DNA from 4 places in the Pseudomonas sp. 37 R 15 genome. Region 3 is predicted to be linked to each of the others. Evidence: predicted binding sites of a transcription regulator. Region 3 holds the regulator's gene; each other region holds the start of a gene.

Region 1 (4,148 bases), on a different contig from region 3:
CTGCCGCTGACCCTGCGCGAAACGCCGCAGGCCGTCACCGTGATTACCCGTCAGCGCATGGATGACCAGGCGATGACCAGCATCAACGATGTGGTCAATGCCACGCCGGGATTGTTCCTCAACTACTCCAACGGCCCCGGCCGGCAGGCCTACACTGCGCGCGGTTTCAACGTCGACAACCTCATGTACGACGGCATTCCCAGTGGCTATAACGGCGTCGACGTAGGGGCTCAACCGAACCTGGCAATGTTCGATCGCGTCGAGGTGGTACGCGGCGCTACCGGGCTGGTCACCGGCGCCGGCAACCCATCAGCGGCCATCAACCTGATTCGCAAGCGGCCCCTGGACGAGCAGAAAGTCACCCTGACCGGTGCCGCCGGCAGTTGGGACGACTACCGTGGCGAACTCGACGCCTCCAGCCCCCTCAATGACAGCGGCACCTGGCGCGGCCGAGTGGTCACCTCCTACCGCGACGCCAACAGTTTCATCGACAAGGCCGAGCAGGATCACGGCCTGTTCTACGCCGTGACCGAAGCCGACCTGAGCGAGGACACGAGCCTGACGCTCGGCTACTCCAACCAGAAAGACAAGACCAACTACTTCTGGGGCTCGTCGATGGTCGGCCTGGACGGCCATCACCTTGGCCTGTCGCGTTCCTACAATCCCGGCACCGACTGGGAGAACAAGGACCAGGAGATCAACACGGTTTTCGTCGAATTGCGCCAGCAACTGGCCAACGACTGGAAACTGCAGGTCAATGCCAATTACGCCGAACAAAACGCGCTGTTCTCCGGCTCCTACCAGTCGCGCTGGGTCGAAAATACCTTGGCGCGCACGGTGTACCAGGCCGCCTTCGATGAAAATCAGGCCGGGCTCGACGCCTTTGCCAGCGGCCCGTTCCAGGCGTTCGGGCGCACCCATGAGCTGGTGGTGGGCGCCAGCAAACGCATCTACGACATGACCACCCACGCTTACAGCCCGTACCGTCTGGATTGGCCGATCAATGCCGGCAAGCCGAACTTCACCCGCACCACCAACCAGCGTGACGTCACCACCCAGGACGGTGTCTACGTCACCACGCGCCTGAGCCTGGCCGACCCGCTCAAGCTGATCCTCGGCGGGCGCCTGGACTGGTACGACTATGACAACCGCGACGGCGACGGCGACTATAAGGTCACCCGCAACCTCACCCGCTACGCAGGCCTGATCTACGAGCTGGACGACCAGCACTCGGTGTATGCCAGCTACAGCGACATCTTCACGCCGCAAAAAGAAAAGAGCACCGGCGCGACGCCGCTCAAGCCCATCGTCGGCAAAAACTATGAAGTGGGCATCAAGGGCGAATACCTGGGCGGCGCACTGAATGCCAGCGTGGCGCTGTTCCGTGTCGACCAGGAAAACCGTGCCGTGCAGATCGTTGTGCCGGACTGCCCGCAGGCGGCCTGCTATCAAGCCTCGGGGGAGATCCGCAGCCAGGGCATCGACTTCGAACTGCAAGGCGCCTTGACCGACAACTGGCAGGTCGGCGGTGGCTACACCTACGCGCGCACCCACACTATCAGGGACGACGCCAACCCGCAGAAGGTCAACAAGCAGTTCGATACCGACACCCCGGAACACCTGTTCAAGGTCACCACCCGCTACAACTTCCAGGGCCCGCTGGAGAAACTCCGGGTGGGCGGCAACGTGTCCTGGCAGAGCCGTATGTACAACGACATCCAGCTGGCGGACGGCAGCACCTATCGGCTCAAGCAAGGCGGCTACGCCGTCACCGACCTGATGGCCGGGTACCGGGTCAACCAGCACCTGGATCTGCAGCTCAACGCCAACAATATCTTTGATCGGCACTACTACCAGTCCATCTCCGAGGACGTCAGCTACGGCGGCGACTCCTACGGCAGCCCGCGCAACATGATGCTGACGGCCAAGTACAGCTTCTGATCGTCATTGCAACCTCGGCTGCCCGCCCGGGCAGCCGTTCTTAAAGTCTCCCTGCGACGTGCCGATAACCGATTTGCCGGATCTTATCGCCGCACCTGCCTGGCTCTTTACCGGCTCCGCGCGTGGCACGCCGCGTGCTTGATTCCTGGCTAAATCACATGGAGTAAACGCCAATGCCCCTCCGCACACGCTTTCTGGAGCACTATCGCAAGGCCGACCGCATCATGCTGGCGTTGATCTGGCTGATGTTCCTGTTCTCCCTCGGCCTGGGGTTCTGGCATGACACCTTCACCCAGGCGGTGATCGTCGGTGGCGGCACCGGCGTGGTGCTGACCGCGCTGTATCGCGCCATTGGCGGCACCCGTGCGATGCGCTGCGCACTCGGTGCCGGCCTGATGGTGATGGCCGCCTTGCACATCAACCAGGCGCAGGGTGTCATCGAAGCGCACTTTGGTATCTTCGCGCTGCTCGCGGTATTGACGTTCTACCGTGACTGGCTGCCGATCCTGGTGGCGGCGCTGACCATCGCCGTGCATCACCTGGTGTTCCATGCCCTGCAGCATCAAGGCTGGCCGGTGTTTGTGATGGCGCATCATGGCGGCTGGACGATGATCTTCGTCCACGCCTTCTATGTAGTGATGGAAACCGTCGCCCTGCTCTACCTCGCCGTGCATAGCCACGCCGAAGCAGTCGAAAGTCAGGAAATGCTGGAAAAAATGCTCGCCGTCACCTCGCAGTTCACCGAAGACACGGCCAAGGGTGAAGACAAGGAGCACGTGTCCCTCGCCAAGCGCTTCGACCATTTCCTGCAGCAACTCACTCACCTGATCGACGGCGTCGCACGCGACTCCCATGGCCTGGGCCAACTCGGCCAGGAACTGGCCACGGCCAGCGGCACCCTGGAACAAGGCGCGCGGCATCAACTGGCGCAAATCAATGAAATGACCGGCTCGATGCAGCGCATGGAAGACGCCACGGGCCACATCACTGTGCACGTCGAACAGGCCGTGGAGCACGCCGGCCAAGCCAGCCAGCAGATTGAACGCGGTCAGCAAAGCGTTGGGCGCGCCCAGCATGAAATCACGCAACTGGCCTCGCGCATCAATGGCACGCAATCGACCGTGCAATCGCTGGCCGTGCAGGCGGAGCAAATCGGTTCGGTGCTGGAGGTGATCAGCAGCATCGCCAACCAGACCAACCTGCTTGCCCTCAATGCCGCCATCGAAGCCGCCCGCGCCGGCGAGCAAGGCCGTGGCTTTGCCGTGGTCGCCGACGAAGTGCGTAGCCTGGCCCAGCGCACCGCCCTCTCCACCCAGGAAATCAAGACCATCATCGAAGGCTTGCAGCAAGGCAGCCGCCAGGCCGTCGAAGCCATGCACGACAGCCGCCAGGGTGTGGAGCGTTGCGTGGAAGACAGCCAAGTGGCCGTCGATATGCTGCGCGCAGTGGGCGAAGACATTGCGCATATCGACCAACTCAATGGCCGCATCGTCACCACCACCCGCGAGCAAAGCTCGGCGAACCTGGAAATTGTCGAGCGCCTGCAATCGGTGCAGCACATCGCGCAAAACACCGCCGACGACGTGGAAACCCTGGCCCGCAGCAGCGAACGCCTGCCACCGATCGCCGTACGCCTGGATGCGCTGGGGCGCAGGTTTCATCCCTGATTCAAGGGTGTACGAACAGTCGTGGGTCGGCCGCAAGGTCGACCTCTTCATCGCTTGACCCACCGCCATCGCAGCCTCGCCGGGGCTCGAGCGCTCCTACAGAACATTGAAAGGTTGGGCAGGTTTGGCTTTGCACTGCAGATCATCGCCTCCCGATCGCGCACGACGAAACTCTCGCACCATCCTTCGGTCGATGCTTTCAAGAGGCCGACAGTGCCTCCGTTGCCTTGTGTGTAGTGAATGCCTGCGGAGAACGGCCATGAAAGAAGCCTTGAACGACTTGCCCGGCCCTATAAAGCGACAGGCTGACAGAATTCTGCGTGAGATCGAGCTGGCGGGGTCGATGATTCTTGCCGTCAAAGGCGGTGCCAAGGCCCAGGGCTTTGTGTTGGGAATAACCTGCTGTGAAGGGCTCACCCCGGAGCGCTGCGAGCAGCTGGCAAGCCATTTTGACAGCGTGGTGGAACAAAGGCTGCGGTCGCTGACATTGGGGCTGTAGCGTCAGCCCCATGAATGCTGTCTGTGCACCGATGGGATCAG
Region 2 (4,148 bases), on a different contig from region 3:
AACAGCCCGACGAAAATCACATCCACCGCGATCCACAATGGCCAGCACTGCACGCGCTTTTGTGCCATCCACAGCTGCGCCACCAGGCTGAAGCCGGTGAGGGCCGCGTCGAGCCAGGGCTGGGCGGCGTCGGTCCAGTGAGCCATGGCGGCGCCGAGCAGCAGGCTGCCGACAGCGCCCACCAACAGGCTGACCATGACCGCAGGCATTTCCAGGCGGCTAACCTGGCGTCCCTGCCTGACCGCGCCGGCGCGGGTCCATTGCCACCAGCCATAGAGTTGCAAGGCGGCATACACCACTTGCAGCAACATGTCGGAGTAGAGTTTTACGTCGTAGAACACCCAGGTGTAGAGCAATACCATCACCAGGCCGATGGGCCAGCACCATGGGTTCTGCTTGACCGTCAGCCATACGGCAATCACCCCCAGTGCGGCGGCGAACAGTTCAAGCCCGGACATGGCGGTTCCTTGGGGGAGTGGGAGAGGGCGGTGATTGTACCCAGAGGTGGCCAATCCTCAAAACACAGGCGGGCAAATGTGGGACGGGGCTTGCCCTGGCTTTTTGCAGGAGCGAGCTTGCTCGCGAAAAACTCACAGGCACCGCGTTCATTCAGGAAGCACGCGTTATCGTTGACGTTTTTCGCGAGCAAGCTCGCTCCTACAGGTTAGGGCTTGCCCCGTCCCACAATTTAACTCAGGGCTAGATGCGGAACTGACGCAACAACCCGTCAAGCTGCTCGCTCAAACCCCGCAACTGCGCGCTGGCCACGCTCGACTGCTCAGCCGCCAGCGCGGTGCTGTGGGACAGCCCGGCCGCCTGGGTGACGTTCTGGTTGATGTCTTCCACCACATGGGCCTGTTGCAGGGTGGCACTGGCAATCGAGGCATTCAGGCCGTTGAGATTATGCAGTGCCTGGCCGATGGCATTGAGGCTCGCACCGGCCAGGCCGGCTTGCTCGATGGTCAATTGCGAGGCGCTGTGACTGTCGCTGATCACCTTGACCGCCGCTTCCGAATGCCCTTGCAGGCGCTCGATCATCGCCTGGATTTCAGCCGTGGATTTTTGCGTGCGCTGGGCCAGCAGGCGTACTTCATCGGCCACTACTGCAAACCCACGGCCCTGCTCGCCGGCGCGCGCGGCTTCGATAGCGGCGTTGAGGGCGAGCAGATTGGTCTGGTCGGCAATCGAGCGAATCACTTCGAGCACGCCGCCGATCTGGGTGCTTTCGCTGGACAGGGTGCGGATCACCTCCACGGCCTGGCTGATGGTGCCCGAGAGCTGGTCGATCTGCTGCAGGCTGCTGTCGATGTTGACCTGGCCTTGCTGCGCCTGGGCCTGGGCATCGCGCATTTCGCTGGCGGCGTGCTCGGCATTCTTGGCCACGTCCTGCACGCCGTAGGTGACTTCATTGATGGCGGTGGCCACCAGTTCCATCTGTTGCGACTGCTGCTGGCTGCGGTCATGGGCCTGGCTGGCGTTGTGGCCCAACTCGGTCGACGACTCGCCCAGGGCGTTGGCGCACACCTGCAAATGGCCGACCACCTGGCGTAATTTGGCGGTGAAGGTATTGAAGTGCTCGGACAGTTGGGTGACCTCGTCGCGCCCATGAGTGTCGAGGCTGCGGGTCAGGTCGCTTTCGCCGCTGGCAATGTTGCCCATGGCATTTACCGCAGCCTGCAACGGCTGCACGATACTGCGCGCGATCAACAGCACCAGCAGGGTCATGACCAGCGCAATGGCCAGACCGATAGCGGAGGCTTTCCACACCTGGCCGGTGAACTCGGCCTGCACGTCGTCCACATAGACGCCCGAGCCGATGATCCAGCCCCAGGGTTCGAACAGTTGGATGTAAGAGGTTTTCTGCACCGGCGCATCGGCCCCCGGCTTTGGCCAGCGATAATTGACGATGCCGGCGCCCTTGGCCTTGGCCAGGCTCACGAATTCATTGAACACGGCAAACCCGTCCGGGTCGCGGATCGCCGAGAGGTTCTGGCCGTCCAGCTTGGGGTTGGCCGCATGCATGATCATCACGGGGGTGAGGTCGTTGATCCAGAAGTAGTCGTCGTGGTCATACCGCAGGCCGCGCACCGCGCTCAGGGCTTGTTGCTGCGCCGCCTCACGGGTGAGCACCCCGGTCTTTTCCAGGTTCTGGTAGTAGCCGAGTACGCCGCTGGCGGTTTGCACCACGTGCTGGGTCTGTTGGCGCTTGGCCTGGTAGAGGTCGTCATGGATCTGTTTGAGCATCAAGGCGCCCAAGGTCAGCAGCATCAGCACGGCGACTATCAGGATCAGCCAGAGGCGCCGGCTGATCGACATATTGCGCAAACTGTTCATCGTCCTGTCACTCCGAGCCTTTTATAATTGTGGGTGTTGCATCGACTTTTGCGGCTTGTCTGATAGGCTTTCGGCCCGGAATCGAAAAACCTGAGTACTGCCTGATTTTTCACGGAATTTTTGCAGTCCGGCATTGAGAATCAACGCCGGGCGCTGCAGTGTGCTCGTTGTCAGTGAACTTTAAAAAACACTAAGAGGCACGCCAGGCGCGTGACCTTTGGAGAAAGCATGGATTTTTGGACCGCCATACAGGCACTGATTCTTGGCGTGGTCGAGGGGCTGACGGAGTTTCTGCCGATCTCCAGCACCGGCCACCAGATCATCGTCGCCGACCTGATCAACTTCGGCGGCGAGCGTTTCGAGGCATTCAATATCATTATCCAGTTGGGCGCGATCCTCGCCGTGGTCTGGGAATTCCGGCGCAAGATCCTCGACGTGGTCATCGGCTTGCCCACCCAGCGCAACGCCCAGCGCTTCACCGTGAACCTGATCATCGCGGTGTTGCCGGCGGTGGTGCTGGGGGTGATTTTCGCTGACCTGATCAAGCATTACCTGTTCAACCCGATCACCGTGGCCACGGCCCTGGTGGTGGGCGGTGTGGTCATGTTGTGGGCGGAACGTCGCCAGCATGCGGTGCATGCGCAAACCGTCGACGAGATCACCTGGAAGGACGCGCTCAAGGTCGGCATGGCCCAGTGCCTGGCCATGATCCCGGGCACTTCACGCTCCGGCGCGACGATCATCGGCGGCCTGTTGTTCGGCTTGTCGCGCAAGACCGCCACCGAGTTTTCATTCTTCCTGGCCATGCCGACCATGGTCGGTGCAGCGCTGTACTCGGGCTATAAATACCGCGACCTGTTTCAGCCGGCGGACCTGCCGGTGTTCGCCATTGGCTTTGTCACCTCGTTCATCTTCGCGATGATCGCGGTCAAGGGCCTGCTCAAGTTCATCGCCAACCACAGCTACGCGGCCTTTGCCTGGTACCGCATTGCGTTCGGCCTGGTGATCCTGGCGACCTGGCAATTCGGCTGGATCGACTGGACCGCCGTCAAGCCATGAACATTCAGCACCCACGCTTGAAGACGTTGCTCTTCGTGCTGCTGTGCGCGGCGCCGTTGCTGGGTTCGGCGCTGCTGTGGCATCGCGGCGAGACCATGATCCCGCTGGCAGCCTACGGGGTGGTCAGCATGGTGGCGTTCTTTATGTACTGGAGCGACAAGCGCAAAGCGCAGACAGAGGGCCGGCGCATCCCGGAAAACATCCTGCACGCCGTCGAGCTGGCGGGCGGTTGGCCGGGGGCATTGATCGCGCAGCAAGTGTTCCGGCACAAAACACGCAAGGTGTCCTACCAGGTGCTGTTCTGGGTGATTGTGCTGTTGCACCAGGTGTTCTGGCTGGACCAGCTGTTTCTCGGCGGCACGCTACTGTCGATCCTCTAGCCACAACCCGACCTGCGTGCGCTTGGGCAGCTTGCCCACCACCAACTGGTGCGAGCGCTGCAACAAGCCACGCAGTTCGTCGGACCCAAGCGGGTAGGGCGTGTTCATGATGATCCACTGCGCACGTGCCAGGTACGGCGCCGGGTGGATGCCCGGCCGGTCGACGTGGCCGAGGAACAGTGCCTTGTCGACCTTGAACGCCAGCGACTCACCGCGCAAGTTCTGCAGGGCGAACATCTTGTTGCCGGCAATCGAGAACACGCGTACACCGCCCCATTTGTAGTCCTCGCGCGCTCCTGGCAGGCCCAGGCAGAATGCCGCGACTTGTGCTTCGCTCATGCTCATAACGTACGGTCTCCACAGCCTTTGAAGCCT
Region 3 (4,148 bases):
CTGCTGCGCAAGCGCGTGGTGTTGATCGATACCGCCGGCCTGCAAGCCAGCGACCCGGCCCTGCGCATGCAGCTCGAAAGCCTGGCCGGGCGTGGCATCAAGTCAAAAAATTACCTGGTGCTTGCAACCACCAGCCAGAAACAGGTTCTTACCGCTGCCTACCACAGCTATAAACGCTGCGGGCTGGCCGGTTGTATCCTGACCAAACTGGATGAAACTGCCAGCCTGGGCGAAGTGTTGAGCCTGGCAATCAGTCATGAACTACCGGTCGCCTACCTGACCGACGGGCCGCGGATCCCGGATGATTTGCATCTGCCGCGCCGTCATCAGTTGGTCAGCCGTGCTGTCAGCGTGCAAATGCAAGACGAGCCTAGCGAGGAAGCGATGGCCGATATGTTCGCCGACCTTTATCACAACCCGGCAAAACGGGTGGGATGAGGCAGGATGAACACCGTGAAATGTACCTACATCGATGGCCTGCAAGCGATACACGCGGCCAAGCCATGTAGCCTGCGTCTAAGCAAGACAAGGTAAAGAAATAAAATGGGCAGCATGCATCCCGTACAGGTGATCGCGGTGACCGGCGGCAAAGGTGGCGTCGGCAAAACTAACGTGTCAGTGAATTTGTCCCTGGCCCTGGCAGAGCTTGGCCGTCGCGTCATGCTGCTGGATGCTGACCTGGGCCTGGCCAACGTGGACGTTCTGTTGGGGCTGACCCCCAAACACACGCTGGCCGATGTGATCGAAGGCCGCTGTGAGCTGCGCGATGTGCTGCTGCAGGGGCCCGGTGGGATCCGCATCGTGCCGGCCGCCTCCGGCACCCAGAGCATGGTGCACCTGAGCCCGGCGCAGCACGCCGGCCTGATCCAGGCCTTCAGCGATATCGGCGACAACCTCGACGTGCTGGTGATCGACACCGCCGCCGGGATCGGCGAGTCGGTGGTCAGCTTTGTACGCGCAGCGCAAGAAGTCCTGCTGGTGGTGTGCGACGAACCCACCTCGATCACCGATGCCTACGCCCTGATCAAACTGCTTAACCGTGACTACGGCATGAACCGCTTCCGCGTGCTGGCCAACATGGCCCAGAGCCCGCAGGAAGGGCGCAACCTGTTCGCCAAGTTGACCAAGGTCACGGATCGTTTCCTCGATGTGGCGTTACAATACGTCGGCGCAGTTCCCTATGACGAGTGTGTGCGCAAGGCCGTGCAAAAGCAGCGTGCGGTCTACGAAGCGTTCCCTCGTTCGAAGTGCGCACTGGCGTTCAAGGCCATTGCCCAGAAGGTCGATACCTGGCCGCTGCCTGCCAACCCTCGGGGGCATCTGGAGTTTTTCGTCGAGCGACTGGTGCATCAGACGAGCGCGGGACCTGTGCTATGACATCAAGCGGCTACAACCTTTACAAAAAGTCGGCACGTGACAGCCAGGGCGAATTGATCGAGCGCTATGCGCCCCTGGTCAAGCGCATTGCCTATCACCTGTTGGCGCGCCTGCCCGCCAGCGTGCAGGTGGAAGACCTGATCCAGGCCGGCATGATCGGCCTGCTCGAAGTGTCGACCAAATATGACGCGAGCAAGGGCGCGAGTTTCGAGACGTATGCGGGTATCCGTATCCGTGGCGCGATGCTCGATGAGGTGCGTAAAGGCGACTGGGCGCCGCGTTCGGTACACCGCAATACGCGCATGGTCAGTGACGCAATTCGTGCAATTGAAGCAAAAACCGGTCGTGACGCTAAAGATCATGAAGTTGCGGCCGAACTCCAATTGAGTCTCGACGATTATTACGGGATTTTGAACGATACCTTGGGCAGCCGCCTGTTCAGTTTCGACGACCTGTTGCAGGACGGCGAACACGAAGGGCTGCACGAGGACGGCGCGAGTGCGCATATGGAACCGTCACGCGATCTGGAAGATGAGCGTTTCCAGGGCGCGTTGGCGGACGCCATTGCCAATTTGCCGGAGCGTGAGCGCCTGGTGCTGGCGCTGTACTACGACGAAGAGCTGAACCTCAAGGAAATCGGTGAGGTCCTGGGGGTCAGCGAATCGCGTGTCAGCCAGTTGCATAGCCAGTGCGCGGCCCGCTTGCGGGGACGGTTGGGAGAGTGGCGCGCGCGCTGACAGGCAGTGTGGGGACACTGCAGATGCTACCGCGAAGGCTTCGGCCTTCGCGGGATCGCTCCGTGGTGCCCTGGGCAGTCCTTTTTGTGTAACGCCTGTTGATTGAAGTGGCGCGTCCAGGTGCTGGGCGCGTTTAAGACTGCTTGGAGGTCGAATTGGACAAGAACATGAAAATCCTCATCGTTGATGACTTCTCAACGATGCGGCGGATCATAAAAAACCTGTTGCGTGACCTTGGGTTCACTAACACGGTCGAGGCGGATGACGGCATTACGGCGATTCCGATCCTCAACAGCGGCAGCATCGACTTTCTGGTAACCGACTGGAACATGCCGGGCATGACCGGTATCGATTTGCTGCGCCATGTGCGCGCCGATGAAAAACTGCGCAGCCTGCCGGTGTTGATGGTGACCGCCGAAGCCAAGCGTGAACAGATCATCGAAGCCGCCCAAGCCGGGGTCAACGGTTACGTGGTCAAGCCATTCACAGCATTGGCCTTGAAAGAGAAGATCGAAAAAATCTTCGAACGCATCCACGGCTAATGCCATCGCGGGGGAGCTATGGAGCATAAAGAAACGTCACAGGGCGACTTTGAGTCGACCCTGAAAAAGCATGCTCACCAGTTGGTCGACAGCCTGGAAAAAGGCCAGTTCGCCGACGCGGTGCAGTTGATCCATGAGCTTAACCAGACCCGTGACCGCGGCCTGTACCAGGAAGTGGGCAAGCTCACACGCGAGCTGCACAGTGCGATCGTCAATTTCCAGATTGACCCGCGCATGCCCCAGGCCGAAGAGATTTCGCAGATCACCGATGCCACTGAACGCCTGTCCTATGTGGTCAGGCTGACCGAGGCGGCGGCCAACCGCACCATGGACCTGGTGGAAAACGCCACGCCCCTGGTCAACGGCATGGCCAGCGAAGCCCACGCCCTGAGCGTGGACTGGGGCCGTTTCATGCGCCGCGAAGTAGGGGCTGAAGAGTTCCGTGAGCTGGCGCGTCGGGTTGACGGTTTTCTGTCGCGCAGCGAACAGGAAAATCGCACGGTGGCCAGCAACCTCAACGATATTCTGCTGGCCCAGGATTACCAGGACCTCACAGGCCAGGTGATCAAGCGGGTGACCCAACTGGTCACCGAAGTGGAAAGCAACCTGCTCAAACTGGTGCTCATGGCCGGCCAGGTCGACCGTTTTGCCGGCATCGAACATGACCGTGAAGCGATCCTCTCGGAAAAAGATCCACAAAAACATCTCGCCAAGGGTGAAGGTCCGCAGATTCATGCCGATAAACGTGAAGACGTCGTATCCGGTCAAGATGACGTAGACGATTTGCTGTCCAGTTTAGGCTTCTAAGGAGCACCCACATGAGCTTCGGCGCCGATGAAGAAATCCTTCAGGATTTCCTTGTAGAGGCCGGCGAAATTTTAGAGCAACTGTCCGAACAACTGGTCGAGCTGGAAAGCCGCCCGGATGATGCGAACCTGCTCAATGCAATTTTTCGCGGTTTTCACACTGTAAAAGGGGGCGCCGGCTTCCTCCAGCTCCATGAGCTGGTGGAGTGCTGTCACATCGCCGAGAACGTGTTCGACATCCTGCGTAAGGGTGAGCGTCAGGTTGACTCGGAATTGATGGACGTGATTCTCGAAGCACTGGATGCGGTCAACGGCATGTTCAGCGAAGTGCGCGAACGTGCGCCGATCACGGCCGCCACCCCGGAACTGCTGGCCGCCCTGGCGCGCCTGGCCGAACCGGCTGCCGAAGCACCTGCGGTGCAAGCCGAGCCTGAACCGGTGGCGCAAGCCGAGCCGGACGTGACCGACAGCGAGTTCGAGCAACTGCTCGACTCGCTCAATGCGGTCAAGGCTCAAGCTGAAGCGCCGGTTGCGGCTGCGCCGGTCGCCACGCCGACCAGCGAAGACATTACCGACGCCGAATTCGAATCCCTGCTCGACCAGTTGCATGGCAAAGGCCAGTTCGCAGCCGACGCCGTGGCCCCGGCTCCGTCGGATGCCGCGCCCGCTACGCCGGCAGCGCCGGC
Region 4 (4,148 bases), on a different contig from region 3:
GGTTCCTGTCCCGAGGAGCATGCCGCCGACCAGATACGCAGGCGCTGACCCGGGCTGGCCTTGATGGCTTCCGGCAGCACTTTGTTCTTGAGCACCTCAAAGGGGTAGGTATCGCGAAACCATAACGTTTCGTTGGTGGTCATGGCATCGACCACCATCTCCTTGAGCCCGCTGCGCGGCTGCCCCTGGATCCGCTGAACCAACTCACCCAGGGATTTTATGCCCTGCTGTTCCATCAGCTTGTTGAGACGGCTGGATACCAGGTACTGCTTGTTTTCACCAAGCAATATGCCACAGGCTTTTTCCAGGAAGACCCGGAACTGTTCGAAATCCAAATTACCCGTAGACAATGGTACCGCCTCTTAAATCGTGTGACCGCCAGGAGAAATGCCCCTAGCCGTGATCTGCTGCCTTGATCCGGTCGACTACCCGGGATGCGAGGTCATCAGGCCGGAATTTGGCCAGAAAGTCATCTGCACCGACCTTCTTGACCATGGCCTGATTGAATACCCCCGACAACGAAGTATGCAGGATGATGTGCAATTTTTGCATGCGTGGATCGTTGCGTATTTCCGCCGTGAGGGTGTATCCGTCCATTTCCGGCATTTCAATGTCGGAAATCATCATCAGGAATTCTTCTTCCGGCTTCTTGCCCTCGTCCACCAACTTGCGCAGGTAATCCAGGGCTTGGCGACCGTCATTGAGGGCTACCACGTCCACGCCGACGGTTTGCAGGCAACGCGTGACCTGCTTGCGCGCGACAGAGGAGTCATCCACGGTCAACACGCGCAGGGATACCGCCTTGTGTGCCGTCTCGGCATCCACTACCCCGACGGAAATCGTTTCCGAGGTGGGCGCGACTTCGGCGAGGATTTTCTCCACGTCGATGATTTCCACCAACTGGTTATCCACCCGCGTCACCGCCGTCAGGTAATGATCGCGCCCGGTGCCCTTGGGCGGCGGATGAATCTCTTCCCAGTTCATATTGACGATACGTTCCACCGAGCGCACCAGAAACCCCTGGGTCTTGGTGTTGTACTCGGTAATGATCACGAACGGGCTCTGGCGGTCCTGCAAACCGGCGGAGCCGGTGGCCATTGCCAAGTCAAGAATGGGGATGGTCGCGCCGCGGATATTGGCCACGCCGCACACCACCGGACTGGACTTGGGCATGATCGTCAGCTTGGGACACTGCAGCACTTCACGCACTTTAAACACGTTGATGCCGTACAGCTGCTTGCCGTCCAGGCGAAAAAGCAACAACTCCAGGCGATTCTGCCCTACCAGCTGCGTGCGCTGGTTTACTGAATCCATTACACCTGCCATGCCCAGACTCCTAAATCCCAGAGGTACGATGCGTACCCAACACTAAACGGCACGAGCTTTGCTATTTGGTTGGCTATGGATATTAAAACGACAGTTTCCCGACGCGCTTGCCGCTCAAAGTATCGCAGATTGCTCTGCGCCGCGATGGCGCTGCTTGTCTGGGGCGTCACGGCCCGCGCCGACAACGTCACCCTGCCTGATCTCCTTATCGGCGTCACCCAGGGCTTTCTTGAATACACTGTAGAAGATTATCTGGAGACCACCCAGACACCGGGCCGCTATGAGATCCAGGTCAACTCGTTGGACCCGCGCCTGCGCATGCCGATGTGTGACAAGGAATTGACAGCCACCCTGGAAAGCCCGGCCCAGCCCATTGGCCGTGTCACCGTAAAAGTACGCTGTGAAGGCGCCTCGCCCTGGACTGTTTTTGTGCCGGCTCAAGTCAAATTGTTCCGCGACGTTGTCGTGGTGGCGCGACCGTTGAAGCGCACCGGCATCATCGGCTATGACGATGTCGCACTGCGTGAACGGGATATCAGCTTGATCAATCAGGGTTACCTGACCTCCCTGGACCAGGCGATCGGGCAGCGGCTCACCCGACCAGTGGTCACCGATCAGGTGATTACCCTGGTGCATCTGGAGCAGGCCGAGGTCATTCGTAAAGGTGACCAGGTAGTGATTTCCGCCAGCAGCGGCGGTTTGAACGTGAGAATGCCTGGGGAAGCGCTGTCCAACGGCGGCATGAGCGAGCAGATTCGCGTCAAGAACCTCAACTCCAACCGCGTGATCAAGGCGCGGGTGACGGCCCCTGGCCAGGTCGAGGTAGCGTTATAGATTACTGGTATGGGGCGCTAGGTTTTCCTACACTGTGCATGGAATGTTCCGTGCGGAGATTTATTGTCATTCGCGCCTAAAGTTTGTCCGGGTATTGCCGAAAACATGGCAAGCGTCCACATACCCAGAGGTTTTTTATCATGGTCATTGATTTCAATCGTTTAAACAGCACCCAGCCCTTGCCGGGCAATACGCGCACCAGCGGTGCCAAGGACAGTGTTGAAGCCAAACCCCTGCCCGCCAAGGCAGAACAGGCGAGCGCGAGCCAGAGTGGGGAATCGGTACACCTGAGCAATGAGGCTCAACAGTTGCAGAAGATCACTGACTCGCTGCGCGATCAGCCGATTGTGAACAAAGCCCGCGTGGCCGAGTTGAAACAAGCCATCGCCGATGGCACTTATACAGTCGACAGCAACCGTGTAGCCAGCAAGCTGCTTAACTTCGAAGCCGAGCGCTAGGCACAGGCCTGCGCTGGGCTTCTGGACGCTTAAAACCCAAGGCCAGCCATGCACCACGACGAACATTTGCTCCAACTGATCCTTGATGATCTGGCGCCGACGCAACAACTGCTCGAGCTGCTTAAAGAAGAGTCCCTGGCCCTGTATGGCCGGGATATGCCCTTGCTCGAAGAAATACTCGCGCGCAAACAGTCGCTGATTGTGCTGCTTGAACAGCACGGCAAGAAGCGCAGCGAGATTCTTATCAGCCTGGGCCTGCCTGCCGATCACGACGGCCTGGCACAGTTGGCAAGTCATTCCTCGGTCGGCGATCAGTTGCTGACGCAAAGCAAAGCGCTCAATCACCTGCTCACCCAGTGCCAGGAAGCCAACCTGCTCAACGGCCAGTCGATTCAGCTTCAGCAAGCCACCACGGCCAATCAGTTACGTATTCTTCACGGCGGTGAGCCCCCGGCCCTGTATAACGCCCAAGGTTCCACTTCACGCCTGGTCAAGCCAAGCACCCGCAGCCAAGCCTGACAACGGTTCCAAAGCGCGGCCTATCCAAGGTGCGCTACATACTGGCAAAATGCCGGTTCTTGCGTGTAGTCGTATTTTCCTGGAGATGGAACAACCGTGTTCAACACCCTTAATGCGGAAGATGCACCGCAGCCACCCAAGGTCCTTACCACACCTTTGGAAATCGCCAGCACGCTGCGGATGCTCCAGGAAAGCCATGATCCACTGATCATCACTTTCCACGAACGCAGCCAACGCTTCCAAAGCTACCTTGTGGACATCGATCGGGACAGCAAGACGCTGGTACTGGACGAAATGATTCCGCGTGACGGTGAACGTCACCTCGAAAATGGCGAACCCTTCCGCATCGAAGGTTTTCATGATGGCGTCCGGGTTGCCTGGGACAGTAACGGCACGCTGAGCATCAGCGAGAAGGACGGTCACCGTATCTACAGTGGCAGCATGCCCAGCGAGGTGGTCTATCATCAGCGTCGTGATGCATTCCGCGCTGCCCTGAAGTTGGCGCAATTGGTCAATATCGAACTGGGTGGCGAAAAGCTCAAGGCGCCGATCAACGGCAAGTTGCTCGACATTTCCGCCACTGGATGCAAATTGCGCTTTGAAGGCGACATCGCCGAACGCCTGCAACTGGGGCAGGTCTACGACCGCTTCATCGCCGCGCTGCCATTCGGCAACATGACGACTGCTGTCGAGTTGCGTTACCTGCATTTCGAAGACAGGATCAACATCACTTTTGCCGGCGTGCGCTTTCATAACATGAGCGGTTTGGTGCAGCGCCAGGTAGAACGCTTTGTGTATCAACTGCAACGCGAAGCTCGGCGCTTCGACAAGGACGACGACTTTTAAGCCTTGACGCTGAAGGAAAAAACGGGCAGCTCCTGACAGGACCTGCCCGTTTTTCGTTCAGGGGCGCGCTCTGCTCAAGTCATGGGGATGGTCTTGCGGGTCTGTCGACTCAGGCGCAATCTCGGCAGCCGGCTCGTCGACGGCTGGTTCGACGGCTGGTTCGGG

Evidence for each region. Region 3 encodes FliA, which starts transcription of late flagellar genes. Its sites were predicted from a motif close to CTAAAGTTTNNNNNNNNNNNGCCGNTAA; they were not measured.
Region 1: the regulator FliA is predicted to act here: its motif matches at 1,982-2,009, upstream of BFQ04_RS22040 (methyl-accepting chemotaxis protein).
Region 2: the regulator FliA is predicted to act here: its motif matches at 2,402-2,429, upstream of BFQ04_RS11185 (methyl-accepting chemotaxis protein).
Region 4: the regulator FliA is predicted to act here: its motif matches at 2,237-2,264, upstream of flgM (flagellar biosynthesis anti-sigma factor FlgM).

Annotation. Positions count from the first base shown of each region.
Region 1 covers NZ_CVTV01000056.1:237,974-242,121, reverse strand. Annotated here, with positions in the region: gene BFQ04_RS22045 (TonB-dependent siderophore receptor) at 1-1,941, shown strand, start outside; gene BFQ04_RS22040 (methyl-accepting chemotaxis protein) at 2,115-3,608, shown strand; gene BFQ04_RS22035 (hypothetical protein) at 3,868-4,107, shown strand.
Region 2 covers NZ_CVTV01000033.1:84,294-88,441, reverse strand. Annotated here, with positions in the region: gene pnuC (nicotinamide riboside transporter PnuC) at 1-458, opposite strand, end outside; gene BFQ04_RS11185 (methyl-accepting chemotaxis protein) at 700-2,334, opposite strand; gene BFQ04_RS11180 (undecaprenyl-diphosphate phosphatase) at 2,563-3,393, shown strand; gene BFQ04_RS11175 (DUF1294 domain-containing protein) at 3,390-3,773, shown strand; gene BFQ04_RS11170 (MmcQ/YjbR family DNA-binding protein) at 3,756-4,118, opposite strand; gene BFQ04_RS11165 (LysR substrate-binding domain-containing protein) at 4,115-4,148, opposite strand, start outside.
Region 3 covers NZ_CVTV01000018.1:223-4,370, reverse strand. Annotated here, with positions in the region: gene flhF (flagellar biosynthesis protein FlhF) at 1-438, shown strand, start outside; gene fleN (flagellar synthesis regulator FleN) at 544-1,377, shown strand; gene fliA (RNA polymerase sigma factor FliA) at 1,374-2,114, shown strand; gene BFQ04_RS03880 (chemotaxis response regulator CheY) at 2,282-2,656, shown strand; gene BFQ04_RS03875 (protein phosphatase CheZ) at 2,675-3,463, shown strand; partial or broken gene BFQ04_RS03870 (Hpt domain-containing protein) at 3,475-4,148, shown strand, end outside.
Region 4 covers NZ_CVTV01000040.1:48,943-53,090, forward strand. Annotated here, with positions in the region: gene cheR (protein-glutamate O-methyltransferase CheR) at 1-350, opposite strand, end outside; gene BFQ04_RS12345 (chemotaxis protein CheV) at 394-1,326, opposite strand; gene flgA (flagellar basal body P-ring formation chaperone FlgA) at 1,402-2,160, shown strand; gene flgM (flagellar biosynthesis anti-sigma factor FlgM) at 2,301-2,618, shown strand; gene BFQ04_RS12360 (flagellar protein FlgN) at 2,667-3,137, shown strand; gene BFQ04_RS12365 (flagellar brake protein) at 3,234-3,983, shown strand; gene BFQ04_RS12370 (MFS transporter) at 4,041-4,148, opposite strand, start outside.